4 regions of the Priestia sp. D3YE.R1 genome follow, and region 3 is predicted to be linked to each of the others. Evidence: riboswitches for the same ligand, from Rfam matches in the RefSeq annotation. Region 3 holds a riboswitch; each other region holds the start of a gene.
What was found. Region 3 has a riboswitch for thiamine pyrophosphate ahead of tenA (thiaminase II). Riboswitches for the same ligand answer to the same signal wherever they lie in the genome.

Region 1 (3,166 bases), on a different contig from region 3:
ACAGAAATGGGCTGTTTTAGCACCTTCAGCGGGAAGTGTTTCATCGTGATATTCTTTTGCACGCTCTGGATCTAGTGACAGGTTAAATTGATCATTCCATCTAAATTCAAATCTTGCTTTAGACAGTGCATTATCGCGTTTTTGTGCTCCTGGATGGCCTTTTGCCAGGTCAGCGGCATGCGCAGCAATTTTATAGGTGATAACGCCTTCTCGAACGTCTTCTTTATTCGGCAGACCTAAATGTTCTTTTGGCGTTACGTAGCAAAGCATAGCTGTCCCAAACCAGCCAATCATTGCAGCGCCAATACCCGATGTAATATGGTCATAGCCTGGAGCGATGTCAGTTGTAAGCGGTCCAAGAGTATAGAAGGGAGCTTCCTGGCATATTTCCATTTGTTTATCTACGTTTTCTTTGATGAGGTGCATAGGGACATGTCCAGGACCTTCAATCATAACTTGAACATCGTGTTTCCAAGCAATTTTAGTTAATTCACCAAGCGTTTCTAATTCACCGAACTGTGCCTCATCATTAGCATCTGCAATGGAACCAGGACGTAGCCCATCGCCAAGCGAAATAGAAATATCATATGCTTTACAGATTTCACAGATTTCTTCAAAGCGAGTATATAAAAAGTTCTCTTCATGATGAGCTAAACACCACTGCGCCAAGATGGATCCTCCCCGTGAAACAATACCTGTCGTACGTTTCGCTGTCAGAGGAATATAGCGTAAAAGAACACCTGCGTGAATAGTAAAGTAATCAACACCTTGTTCTGCTTGTTCAATTAATGTATCGCGATATGCTTCCCACGTTAGATCTTCTGCTACACCTTTTACTTTTTCAAGCGCTTGGTAAATAGGAACGGTCCCTACAGGAACAGGCGAGTTGCGGATAATCCATTCGCGTGTTGTGTGGATATCCTTTCCTGTTGATAAATCCATAATTGTATCGGCTCCCCAACGCGTTGCCCATGTCATTTTTTCTACTTCATCTTCAATAGCTGAACGAATAGCTGAATTTCCGATATTAGCATTAATTTTCACGTGGAATTTGCGGCCGATAATCATCGGTTCGCTCTCAGGGTGATTGATATTATTAGGGATAATCGCACGTCCTCTTGCTACTTCTTCACGCACAACTTCAGGATCCATCTGTTCACGAATAGCGATAAATTCCATTTCGGGCGTGATGATTCCTTTTTTCGCATAGTGCATTTGCGTTACATTTTGATTTTTTTTCGCGCGCAAAGGTAAACGATTAGTAATAAAGCGCTCGTACTGATCTCTTGGATCACCATCATAATAACCGTTATCCTGTGGCTGAACCGTACGGCCTTGATATGTTTCTACATCGTTTCGTTCTGCAATCCACTTTTCGCGCAGAGCCGGTAATCCTTTTTGTAAATTAATTTCATAAGAGGGATCTGTATAAACACCGCTCGTGTCGTATACACGTACGGGACTATTTTCTTCTTCACCAAAAGACCCTGTAGTAGGAGACTGATGAATTTCACGCATAGGCACTTTAAGGTCTTGTCTGGATCCTTGGACATATACTTTGTGACTGTTTGGAAAAGGCTTTTTCATAGAAACTGATACATTTTGTTTTGACATTACATATTCCTCCGGTTTCGCATAAAGTGTAGCTATACCGAACCATAAAAAAATCGGGTTCTGTGATAGACAGAACCCGATGGAATAGGCGAAAAAAGAATAAACATATACTATTCTTTTCAAGACTACTTCCCTCCGCTGGTATAACCCAAATCAGGTTCAAAGGGTTAAAGAGTTTTATTGCACTCTTCTCTCAGTCTGAGCTACCAGACACCCCTAGTAGAAATAACATTCAAATTATTCGATTTACGGCTTAAGTTTACCATCATTCGGTAAAAAATCAACCCTTAAATAAAAAAAGCTAGACAATTAGCGTTGTCTAGCAGCATCGATTGCAATCACAATAGCTGTAATAATATGCATGATAAATCCTAAAAATGGAACCCAAGCAACCAGTGAGGTAACAATCCCTAGTATGTTTCCATAAGCAGATAACCCTCGTCTATTAGCTAAAATGAGCGTGATAGCATGAAGAATAAATCCAATAAAAAGAGGAGTATAGCTAAAGCCCATAACAATCCCCGCACCGATTAAAGGAATTCCCAGCAAGGCTTCGTACCCAGCAGTGACCCATTTCATTGTACGTACATTTCCATTCATAGTAAAAAGCCTCCTAAAAAAGATACTACTATATACGAGAAAAGAGAGAAAAAAGTTTCAAATTACTTAGGGGATATGTCGTATAAGTCAGCACTAGTTGATTAAAATGATAGATGACAGCAAAGGGGATGGAAAAAACATAATGATTTAGTCATTTTTTCACACCAAAGAAAAATAGTCTAGATGATTCATTTTTAGCTAAGGTACCGGAATTTATACCGAACATAGTGACTGCTTTTTAAAACAAATAAAAGCTGATATCTTGTTTTTTGGGTATAGGATGTAAGCTTTTTATTACAAATTATTAAAGATTCTTATCTTTTTGCAAATACACATTGTATTTCATAGTTTTAACAATTATGATAAAAAAGCAAGTGTCAAAATAGGAAAATAGTTGAGCATGTAAAACGAAGCGATAAGCTTATTAATTTGAAAGAAAGGCAAGGTACATAGCTTTATGTGGGAAATTATTGTAGCAATCATTTTAGGGATTGTAGAAGGTTTAACAGAGTTTGCTCCTGTTTCGTCAACTGGGCATATGATTATTGTGGATGACCTGTGGTTAAATTCAAAAGAATTATTTTCATCTCCAGTAGCTAATACATTTAAAATTGTTATTCAGCTAGGGTCGATCTTAGCAGTAGTTGTTATTTTTAAAGATCGTTTTATTAATTTATTAGGATTGGGAAAAAAACCAGCTGCTCCAATTGGACCGACAAATCGCTTGAATTTAATGCAGGTAATTGTTGGTCTGTTACCCGCAGGAGTGTTAGGACTTTTGTTTGATGATTACATTGATGAACATTTGTTTTCTTTAAATACGGTGCTAATTGGCTTAGTGGTCGGAGCTGTATTAATGATTCTAGCAGATTTGTTTGGACCTAAACGTCCGCGTGTAGAGACGGTGGACCAAATGTCTTATGGACAAGCACTGGGTATAGGACTGTTTCAA
Region 2 (3,166 bases), on a different contig from region 3:
AAAAAATGAATGATTCGGCTTTTTCCCTAACAAAGCATCAGCCATAATTTTTCCAGTTGCAGCACTTAATAAAATACCGTTTCGGTAGTGGCCAAAAGCCATGTGTAGATTCGCTATTTCAGGGTGCTCTCCTAAATAAGGCCAGCCATCATTTGTTTGTGGACGAAGACCTGCCCATGCTTTTTCAAATGTAGCTTCTTTAATGGCCGGCAGAAGCGCAGAAGCTTTATTCAGCAAAAATTGAATACCTTGTGCAGAAACGGTCTTAGTAAAATCATGCTGCAGCTTAGTTGCCCCGATTACGATTCTTCCACCAGTCTTAGGAACTAAGTAAAAACCTTCATCTAAAAAAATCGTTTTAGAAAGCAGGGGCTTATGACTTTGCAGAGCAATACACTCTCCTTTTACAGGAAACACCTCACCTAAATGTTCAGAAGAAATAAAGCGTTTAGCCCATGAGCCAGCTGCGATAACTACTTTTTCTCCATAAAAAGAGCCTTTGGACGTCTGTACACCTTTTACTGTTTCATTTTCCATAATAAGAGAATGAACGTCACAGTATTCGAATACATCTGCTCCGTGATACAAGGCTCCATGAGCAAGAGCTTGCGTTAACTTAGCCGGAGCCAGCTGACCGTCTCCCGGTATTGTAATGGCTCCGTATATGTCTGGAGAGAGCCCGGGTTCTAACAAACGCGCTTCTTTTACATCAATCCATCTTACATCTTTGTCCCACCGGTGGTGCTGAGCGGCTTTTTTCTTTAATACGTGTGCATCTTCTTCTGTTACAGCGACTTTTAATAAGCCTTTTTGAATGAGCTCTACGTCGATAGCCGTTTTTTCTTTTAGTTCCTTCACCAGTTCAGGAAACATGCTTCTGCTCTTAATAGCAAGGTCTAAAAGAGGACCTTCTTCATCAATTTCAGCTTGAGCACCTAAAATACCAGCGGCTGCACTTGAAGCTTCACAACCAATTTGATTGCGTTCAAGAATAGCTACTGACGCTCCTTGTTTTGACAAATGATAAGCGATAGAAGAGCTGATTATACCTCCTCCGATTAACAGTACATCATAATGCTGCTTCATTTTCTCCACCTCCAGATGTCCATATATGAGAATATTGTTTAATCGCTTTGAGGGGATCTTGCGCAAGCATGACACCAGACATCACAGCTATACCGTGTGCTCCTGTTTGAAGTACCTCTTTGGCATTTACAGGAGTAATTCCTCCAATGGCAATAACCGGTATCCGCACAGCGTCTACTACTTCTTTTAGTGCTGCTATCCCTCGACTCTTTAATCCTTTTTTTGAATGTGTTGAATAAATATGTCCGTATAGAATGTAGTGAGCACCATCTTTTTCAGCTTCTAAAGCCTCTTCCACAGAGTGAACTGACTTTCCGACAATAAGAGAAGGAAATGCGTCTATAACAAACGAAACGTCTAAACTATGATAGGCAAGCTGTACGCCTTTTGCTTTTAAAGCATGCGCTACATCAACTCGGTCATTCACAATAATTTTAGAGCGACAAAATGGCAGGCTTTCTAGTAAACATTGAATCTGCTTTGCCGTTTTCTCTTTTTCTCTAATATGAATGGCACCCGCAAAAGGCGCGATAGCCGTTAAAGTTTTTTGAAGCTCTTCGATTGGCTGCTTATCTGTTGTAATGACATGAAATTTAGGAATATCCACATGATCGAAACCTTTCCATTCAGAATAAAGAGAAATTTCAATCACTTCATCTTGTGCAGAGGGCTTTATTACATACAAAAAACCACTCTACAACGTAGAGTGGTTAGCATGTATTCGTTATGTAAACATGATCGCCACTTCCCTACGCTGGTCCAAACCAGATCAGGTTCAAAGGGTCCGAAATACATTCGTCTCAGCTTCAAAAAGCTCCCCTAGTGATTGCTATTTATTGATTTTGTTTTTGCACTTAAAATTATAACACAACTAGATGTAAATACAATATCTCTTTATGCTCTTACGGCTCTCTTCCTTTTATAGATGTATCTTTTAAGCTTCTTTACTAAGAGACCCGGCGCACCGCATTATTCTGCTTTTTATATGGTTAGTAATCGGTATAGTCGTCAAATTCTTCTTTGTCTTTTTCCTTTTTCCGATCCCATATAAACAGCAGGAGTAACATAATAAAAGTTAGAATATAAAAACCGTAAAAAATAAATGCCGCCACAACATTTATAAATAAAAATAAAAAACCGATGATCTGACCTGCAACAGCTACAATCAACAAAATGTATTTCCAAACTTCTGCTTTTCTATCCATTCTCTACTTCTCCGTCTTTTTGTTTTTCCCTACTAGAAACGTTCTCTTTACTTAAATAAAAACGTTCCTGCCAGTAAACCGACTGCAAATAAACCAACTGTTCCAAATGCTGAAATCCCCACGTACGCCAACATTTTCCGATAAGATTTTTCTCGAATTAACTGTACGGTTTCCACACTAAACGTTGAAAAAGTGGTAAAGGCACCAAAAAAACCAATGCCAATCATTAAAAATATTGAATCATCATAAGCATGACTCGGAACCTTTCCATAATAACTACCGTAAAAAAGACCAAGCCCAAACGCACCGAGCAAGTTTACAAACAGCATTGATACTGGAAAAGGAGGGTTTGAAACTGTTTTTGTAACTTTTAAACCCAAAAGATAACGGCATATTCCTCCAGCTGCCCCGCCAAGTGCCAAGCTCACTATGCTCATTTACTTCACCTCATGTACTTTCACTAAATTTTCCCCTGCCGCTTCACCGCATAGATAGCCTGCTAAAGCAAGAAGTATTCCACCTACTAAAGAGACAATGACATAAATGGCTCCCCAAAATAAATGGTGCTGAGTGAGAGAAATGACGTCTCCTGCAAACGTTGAATACGTTGTAAAACCGCCGCACACGCCAACTCCTAGTCCAAGCTTTATCCATTCTTTTGGCTTTTTCCACGCAAAAAATCCTGTTAATAGGCCTAGTATGAAGCTTCCTAATAGGTTTTCAATTACCGTTCCTATTGGATAGCCCGTATATAATAAGGAAAGATTCAGCAAATAACGTGCATATGTACCAGCGATAGCACCAAAGGCAATTGAGATTAAGTTTATGGCTTTCATCATATCGCTCCGTTTCATAAATTCTTCTTTAAGTGTACC
Region 3 (3,166 bases):
TGCTCCGTGGAACTATCCGTTTCAATTAGCGCTATCTCCTTTAGTAGGAGCGATTGCCGCTGGGAACACGGCTATTATTAAGCCTTCTGAATTAACGCCTAGCGTATCTCGCGTTATACAAGAATTACTAGCTGAGGCTTTTGATCCAGCATTTGTGACGGTGATTGAAGGAGCTGTAGAAACCACAAGCCTGCTTTTAAAACAGCCGCTTGATTATATTTTTTTTACGGGAAGTGTAAATGTAGGGAAAATTATTATGCAAGAAGCAGGGAAGCAGCTTATTCCCGTCACGCTTGAGCTAGGAGGGAAAAGTCCGTGCATTGTACATGAAGATGCAAACCTAGATCTTGCAGCGAAGCGAATTATGTTTGGCAAAGGAATGAATGCAGGCCAAACGTGTGTTGCTCCTGATTATTTGCTCGTGCATAAAAAGGTAAAAGCGCAGCTGGTGAAAAAACTTCGCGAAGCAATTTCTCAATTTTACGGTAGTAATCCGCTTGAAAGCGACCGCTACGGCCGTATTGTCAGTGAGCGCCATTTTACTCGGCTAATTGAGTTTTTAAAAGACGGAAACGCTATAGTTGGAGGCGGGTACAATAAAAGCACGCTCACAATAGAACCTACGGTGTTAAGTGAAGTAAGCTGGACATCAGATGTTATGCAAGAAGAAATTTTTGGGCCTATTCTTCCTATGATTGAATACGAAACGCTAGACGAAGTTATTCATAAAGTTCAAGAAAAAGCTAAGCCGCTCGCTCTTTACTTGTTTACAGAAAGTGAAGATGTACAAAACGTCATAACGGAGCGTCTTTCATTTGGAGGAGGCTGCATAAATGATACACTTATGCATATCGCTACGCCATATTTACCCTTTGGCGGAGTAGGAGAAAGCGGTACGGGTCAATATCATGGAAAAGACAGCTTTCAGACATTTTCTCATTTTAAAAGCATGTTGTCTCAAACAACCAAGTTTGATTTGTCATTCCGCTATCCTTCGGAGAAACAAAACCTGAAAATGATCAAAAAATTATTGAAATAAAAAGCCTCCTGATAGGAGGCTTTTTCGTTATTTTGAAAGTGAAAGCTGAGAAAGCGGCCATTTTTCCTGCGTATACGCCATTTCCCAAAATAAATACTCCAGTTCACAGCTTTTGATGAAGTGATCTTTCATACGATTACGTTCTTCTTCAGTAGCTTGTTCGGCAAGTTCATCAAGCTTGTTACAAAACCATTGTGTTGTGCTATTCATTTCTTCATTATTATAAAACTGAATCCATTCATAAAAAGGATGAGAAGGAGATGGATTTACTTGTTCTGTAATCCGCTGGCCAATTTCAACGTACGTCCATGGACATGGAAGAAGCACGGCAATGATTTCCGCTAAGCTGCCTGTATGCGCAACGCTTGTCATATGGTTAATGTAGTGGCTGGCCGTTGGTGAAAGAGCCTCAGTGTGAAGGTCTTCATAGCGTACGCCTGCTACTTCACAAAAATTATTGTGAGGGTGTACTTCACTATGTAATACCGTAGAAATGCCGGCATTAAAGGCTTCCATTTCGGTACGCGTGCGGCATTTTGTTAAAGCAGCGCCGTAAATGCGTACAAATGCTGTTAAGTATTCGTAATCTTGAGAAACGTAGTGAATAAGCGCTTCTTTTGGCACGTTTCCTTCAGCAATTCCTGTAATAAAAGGATGGTTAAAAATTGCTTCGTAAATATAATTTGCTTCTTGTCTTAAGTGAGACGAAAATGACATCAAAATCCTCCTTTAATATGAGGAAGTCACAAACAAGCACATAAAGGAAATAAAAAACACTCCGTTTGTAAACGGAGTGGCAAAGGACAGTACAAAACTGAACATTGCCACTTTCCTACGCTGGTATGAGCCAGATCAGGTTCAAAGGGATCAAGAAAACTTGTCTCAGCCGGTCGGCACCCCTAGTGGACTTCCTATTAGTCTATGTTTAACTTACCATATATTCTGAAAAATAGAAAGCGTTATGGAAAATTGTTCCCTAACGGTTTTTATCTCTTAAAGAGGTAGCATCTTGAAGCTATTTTTAATCATTTTTGTTTAAAAATGCATATTTTTAGGGAAGAAGAGGTATTAATGAAGGGAAGAGCCGTTTTCGTCTCCGAAACATTCCCATATAAATAGAAGAAAGGAGAGAACAAAATGGCGAAATTTCGTTTGTATGCTGTATTAAATACAGTAGGCTTGGCTATTACACTGCTTGTGAATTATTTAGCAAATGCTATTCCAATAGGAGGCAAAACAACGGGAGAAGCTTCTGCGCAAGTTCCTACGTTGTTTACACCAGCGGGTTATGCCTTTGCTATCTGGGGCGTTATTTATTTATTATTAACCATTTGGGTTATACGCCAATTTTTTGCAAGAGAAGATCAAAAGGAAATATATGCACGTATCGGCATTTGGTTTTCTCTAAACTGTTTGTTAAATAGTGCGTGGATCTTTATTTTCCAAAACGATTACTATAAGTTATCTCTTTTAGTTATGCTCTTTATTCTAGGCACATTAATGATTGTGTATTCCATTATTCAGCATTCTCGAATGACGACATGGTTTATGCGTCTGCCGATTTCTCTGTATCTTGGATGGATTTCTGTTGCGACTATTGTCAATGTGTTTGTTGTATTTCAAGCAAATGGAATACAGCACTTGCTTGGCTTAAACGAGTTAGCATGGACGATTATTATGCTGCTGGTAGGAGCTGCGCTGGGCATTGTGTTTACATTAAAAAACCGAGACGCTGTTTATCCGCTTGTTTTTATTTGGGCTTATATTGCCATTGCAGTGAAGCAAAGTGGAAATCAGCTAATTGTCATTACTGTCATCATTTCAGTTGTTTTATTAGCAATTGCCATTATTGTGGGATTGATTAAACGCTATAGACGTTTTTAAAAAGAAGCTCTAGCTTTTGTAAGCTAGAGCTTTTTATGATGCTCTTTTGATTGTAAAAAAGCAGCTGTAAAAGCAATTAAGATAATTAAAATACCAAAAGGAACAACAATTGGTACGAATGATAAAATAAATGTCATAAGCGTAACCTCCATGTTGCATCGGTGCATAATGAAAAATTCAACTTTTTAAATTGAAGTTCCGCTATTATACTATGCTAGGCATTATGTTTGGAGCCTATATGTT
Region 4 (3,166 bases), on a different contig from region 3:
GAACAAGCTGATTAATATCTAATTGTTCGTTCACAGCATGTGCATTTGCTAAATTTCCCGGACCGTAAATAGCTGCTGGGATTCCAGCATCAGCTAGCCATCCCCCGTCTGTTACGCTAGTTGACACATCAATTGGAGGCTTTTTTCCTTCCATTTGTTCATGAGTATGTGCAAGCAGCTGTACTCCTGCATGATTTTCATCAATTTCTAATGACGGGAAGATCTCTCCTCTGTCTTCAATCATCGATGTGCCTCCCCATTCAAAGGTTGGCAGATTATCTTTTAACCATGGATCCGCTTTTGCAATAGCTATAATATATTCTTCCACTTCTTTTGATACTTGGTCGTACGACTCATTTGGATAATAGTGAACGGTGATCCACAACCTGCATTCATCTGCAATAAAAGCAGCATGTCTTCCGCCTTCGATTACTGCTGGATTAATCGTATTTGTACCTGGTAAAAATCCTGGATAGCTCTTTGTAACAGCCCAGTGACGCTCCAATTCTTGCAGCCCTCCGATCACTTTTGCCATCTTTTCAATAGCGCTGGCGGCTAAGAGGCCTCCTCCAGCATGAATCATACTGCGGCGTGTACCGTCATGATAGGTTTTACTGCTTTTTATGGTAATCCATCCCGTGATCACTCCGCCTTGACCTTGAATATGTAAATCACTTGTATCCGCTACGAGCGCAAAATCAGCTGTATACCCTTTCTGACAGCATTGCAGCGTACCTGCCTCTCCTACTTCTTCTCCTACAACGGATTCAAAAATCAAGTCTCCCGGCAGCTCAATTCCTGCTTCTGTTAGAAGCTGAACGGCAAATAATGCTCCTGCCAAGCCGCCTTTCATATCAGCAACTCCGCGTCCGATGATTTTATTGTCTTTCACGACAGCTTCAAACGGATCTGTCTCCCATTTTTCATTTTCTTGTACCTCAGCTACATCCATATGCCCGTTAATAATTAGGCTTTGATAGTCAGCTGATTTTTTTCCTTTTAATGTGCCCACTACAATAGGATCGTTGGAATATAAGTCCCACATATCGATGGAAAAACCGCAGTTTTTAAGAAAATCCGCTACATACAGCTGCGCTTCATGAGAATTTCGTGCAGGAGGCGCTGGCGTTTTATATGAAACAAGCTTTTTTAATAACTGGATTAGCTCCCCTTTGCGCTCCTCTACCTGTTTGACAAGCAAATCAATTGTTTCTTCCATGTATGACACCTTCCTTTACGCATAAAAAAACACTTCTTTCGCAGGAAAGAAGTGTTTTTGTTTATATACAAAAAATTATTATAACGAGTTCGTAAGGAAATACCATACAAAACATCCATTACAATACCTCTTTCCTACGCTAGTATTACCTAGTTCAGGTTATAAGGGTTAAGACTTCTCGTCTCTCTCAGCTTAGAAAGCACCCCTAGTGGTGTTGTATCTCTATAAGATTATCTATTATTATATGTTTACCTGTAATAGTTTTATCATAGTAAAGCGTTTTATTCAATAGAAAGGTTCATGATTCAGCAATGAAAATAGTTTCCTTTTTAGTAAAATAAAGAGCACACACCTTTTTCAAGCAGTGTGTGCTTTTTATTTTACTAAACTTACTAGTTAGCTATCGGCTTCTTTAAAAATACACCGTTTTTCCATTTAGACAGTAATAAGCTCAAGTTTTTGTCCCGGTCTCACTAATGAAAGCAGCTCATGATCTTCCTCTATCACATACCCAATCACGTTAACATTAGCATTTGCAGGCAAATTGGTTTTAGCTATTTGAACCTCTCCTCTGTAACGTCCGTAGCCATCATTGTCCATTGTAATTGCTCCGATTCTGCGTTCTACGGTATGAAATGGCGGCACTGGCTTTACAGATCGAGTATCAACCAAACGCAGAACGTCTCTTGATACATCCGGACGCACGCTGTACGTTCCCTGAATATGAGGGGAACGAATGCGTAGCGGAATAATGCGTTTTTCTTGATATTGAACTAAACGCTTTAATAAACTTGAAGCGGCGTATGGATCTCCAATATAAACCTCCGTTACTCCGCATCCGTATAAATCTACTGCAGAGGTAAAAGGACATTTATTACGGTCTTTTTCTCTAGTAGGAAGACCTTGATAAATAGGGCCTCTTTTTTCGCCTTCTCCCGGAATATAAGCGCAGACTGGAATACGAAGTTCATTAAATAAATCTGTCTGCTGTTGAAAAAACGCTTCTTCAAGTCCTGTTTCAGGTCGCGGATAAAAATTATGCCATGCAAGCAGCTGATGATGATGAAGGCCTGCAGATAACAGCGCTTCTATTTCTTGTTTTAACAATGTACTGGCATTAACAGCAATATAAAATTCATTGGCAAGTGAAAGAGTTTCTTCTACACTGAAGCCATCGTCTAGTCTAATACCCGATACGCCAAGTGAAGATAGAGTCATAAAGCTTTTGATACCTAAATGAACCGGCGTATGCTTGGATACGTCTGCATACACGCTTATTCCACAATCTCTAGCCACATGAAGCAATTCTTTTGCCCGTTCAGCCAAATCTCCTTTTTCTTCTGGAATGTGAAGCGAAGTAAATGCGCGTGTGACGCCGCACTCGCTTGCTTTTATTAATCTTTTTTTGGCATCACTATCATTTAAATAAAACGAAATACCAATCATTCAAATTCCCTTGCCATTTCATCGTTAAATCCAAAGAAATAGGTACAAATAAAGCCTGCTGCGTAAGCAATAACTAATCCAAGTAAATAAAGAAGAATTTGATGCGCATGAACTAAAAACGTAAGCGGCAAACCTGATACTCCCACTGCTACAGTTGCAATATGGAAGTGCGCCTGAAACGCTCCGCCGATTCCAGCTCCAAGACAAGCGGTTAAGAATGGACGCCCTAAAGGAAGTGTGACTCCAAAAATAAGCGGCTCTCCGATTCCGAGCAGCCCTGAAGGAAGTGCACCTCCAATTGCTCGCTTTAAACGTTTTTTCTTTGTTTTGATATAAATAGCAAAAGCTGCACCGACCTGACCGGCTCCACCCATTGCTAGTATAGGAAGAAGCGGATCATCTCCAATTGAATTGATAAGCTCTAAATGAACAGGAGTAAGGCCTTGATGCAGTCCTGTAATGACGAGCGGCAAGAACGTCGCTCCTAAAACAAAGCCTGCT

Region 1: linked by a shared signal. The riboswitch ahead of thiC (phosphomethylpyrimidine synthase ThiC) and the one ahead of tenA (thiaminase II) in region 3 are both predicted to bind thiamine pyrophosphate.
Region 2: linked by a shared signal. The riboswitch ahead of ACOZIR_RS25455 (thiamine phosphate synthase) and the one ahead of tenA (thiaminase II) in region 3 are both predicted to bind thiamine pyrophosphate.
Region 4: linked by a shared signal. The riboswitch ahead of ACOZIR_RS13665 (acetylornithine deacetylase) and the one ahead of tenA (thiaminase II) in region 3 are both predicted to bind thiamine pyrophosphate.

The regions. Positions count from the first base shown of each region.
Region 1 covers NZ_JBLTHW010000014.1:12,417-15,582, forward strand. Annotated here, with positions in the region: gene thiC (phosphomethylpyrimidine synthase ThiC) at 1-1,614, opposite strand, end outside; TPP riboswitch at 1,728-1,842, opposite strand; gene ACOZIR_RS27655 (hypothetical protein) at 1,924-2,214, opposite strand; gene ACOZIR_RS27660 (undecaprenyl-diphosphate phosphatase) at 2,672-3,166, shown strand, end outside.
Region 2 covers NZ_JBLTHW010000007.1:73,289-76,454, reverse strand. Annotated here, with positions in the region: gene thiO (glycine oxidase ThiO) at 1-1,086, opposite strand, end outside; gene ACOZIR_RS25455 (thiamine phosphate synthase) at 1,070-1,693, opposite strand; TPP riboswitch at 1,816-1,917, opposite strand; gene ACOZIR_RS25450 (hypothetical protein) at 2,076-2,291, opposite strand; gene crcB (fluoride efflux transporter CrcB) at 2,339-2,728, opposite strand; gene ACOZIR_RS25440 (fluoride efflux transporter FluC) at 2,729-3,145, opposite strand.
Region 3 covers NZ_JBLTHW010000003.1:304,865-308,030, forward strand. Annotated here, with positions in the region: gene ACOZIR_RS19860 (aldehyde dehydrogenase) at 1-1,039, shown strand, start outside; gene tenA (thiaminase II) at 1,067-1,756, opposite strand; TPP riboswitch at 1,852-1,950, opposite strand; gene ACOZIR_RS19870 (TspO/MBR family protein) at 2,177-2,923, shown strand.
Region 4 covers NZ_JBLTHW010000002.1:269,779-272,944, reverse strand. Annotated here, with positions in the region: gene ACOZIR_RS13665 (acetylornithine deacetylase) at 1-1,219, opposite strand, end outside; TPP riboswitch at 1,334-1,436, opposite strand; gene ACOZIR_RS13660 (MupG family TIM beta-alpha barrel fold protein) at 1,655-2,665, opposite strand; gene ACOZIR_RS13655 (PTS transporter subunit EIIC) at 2,662-3,166, opposite strand, start outside.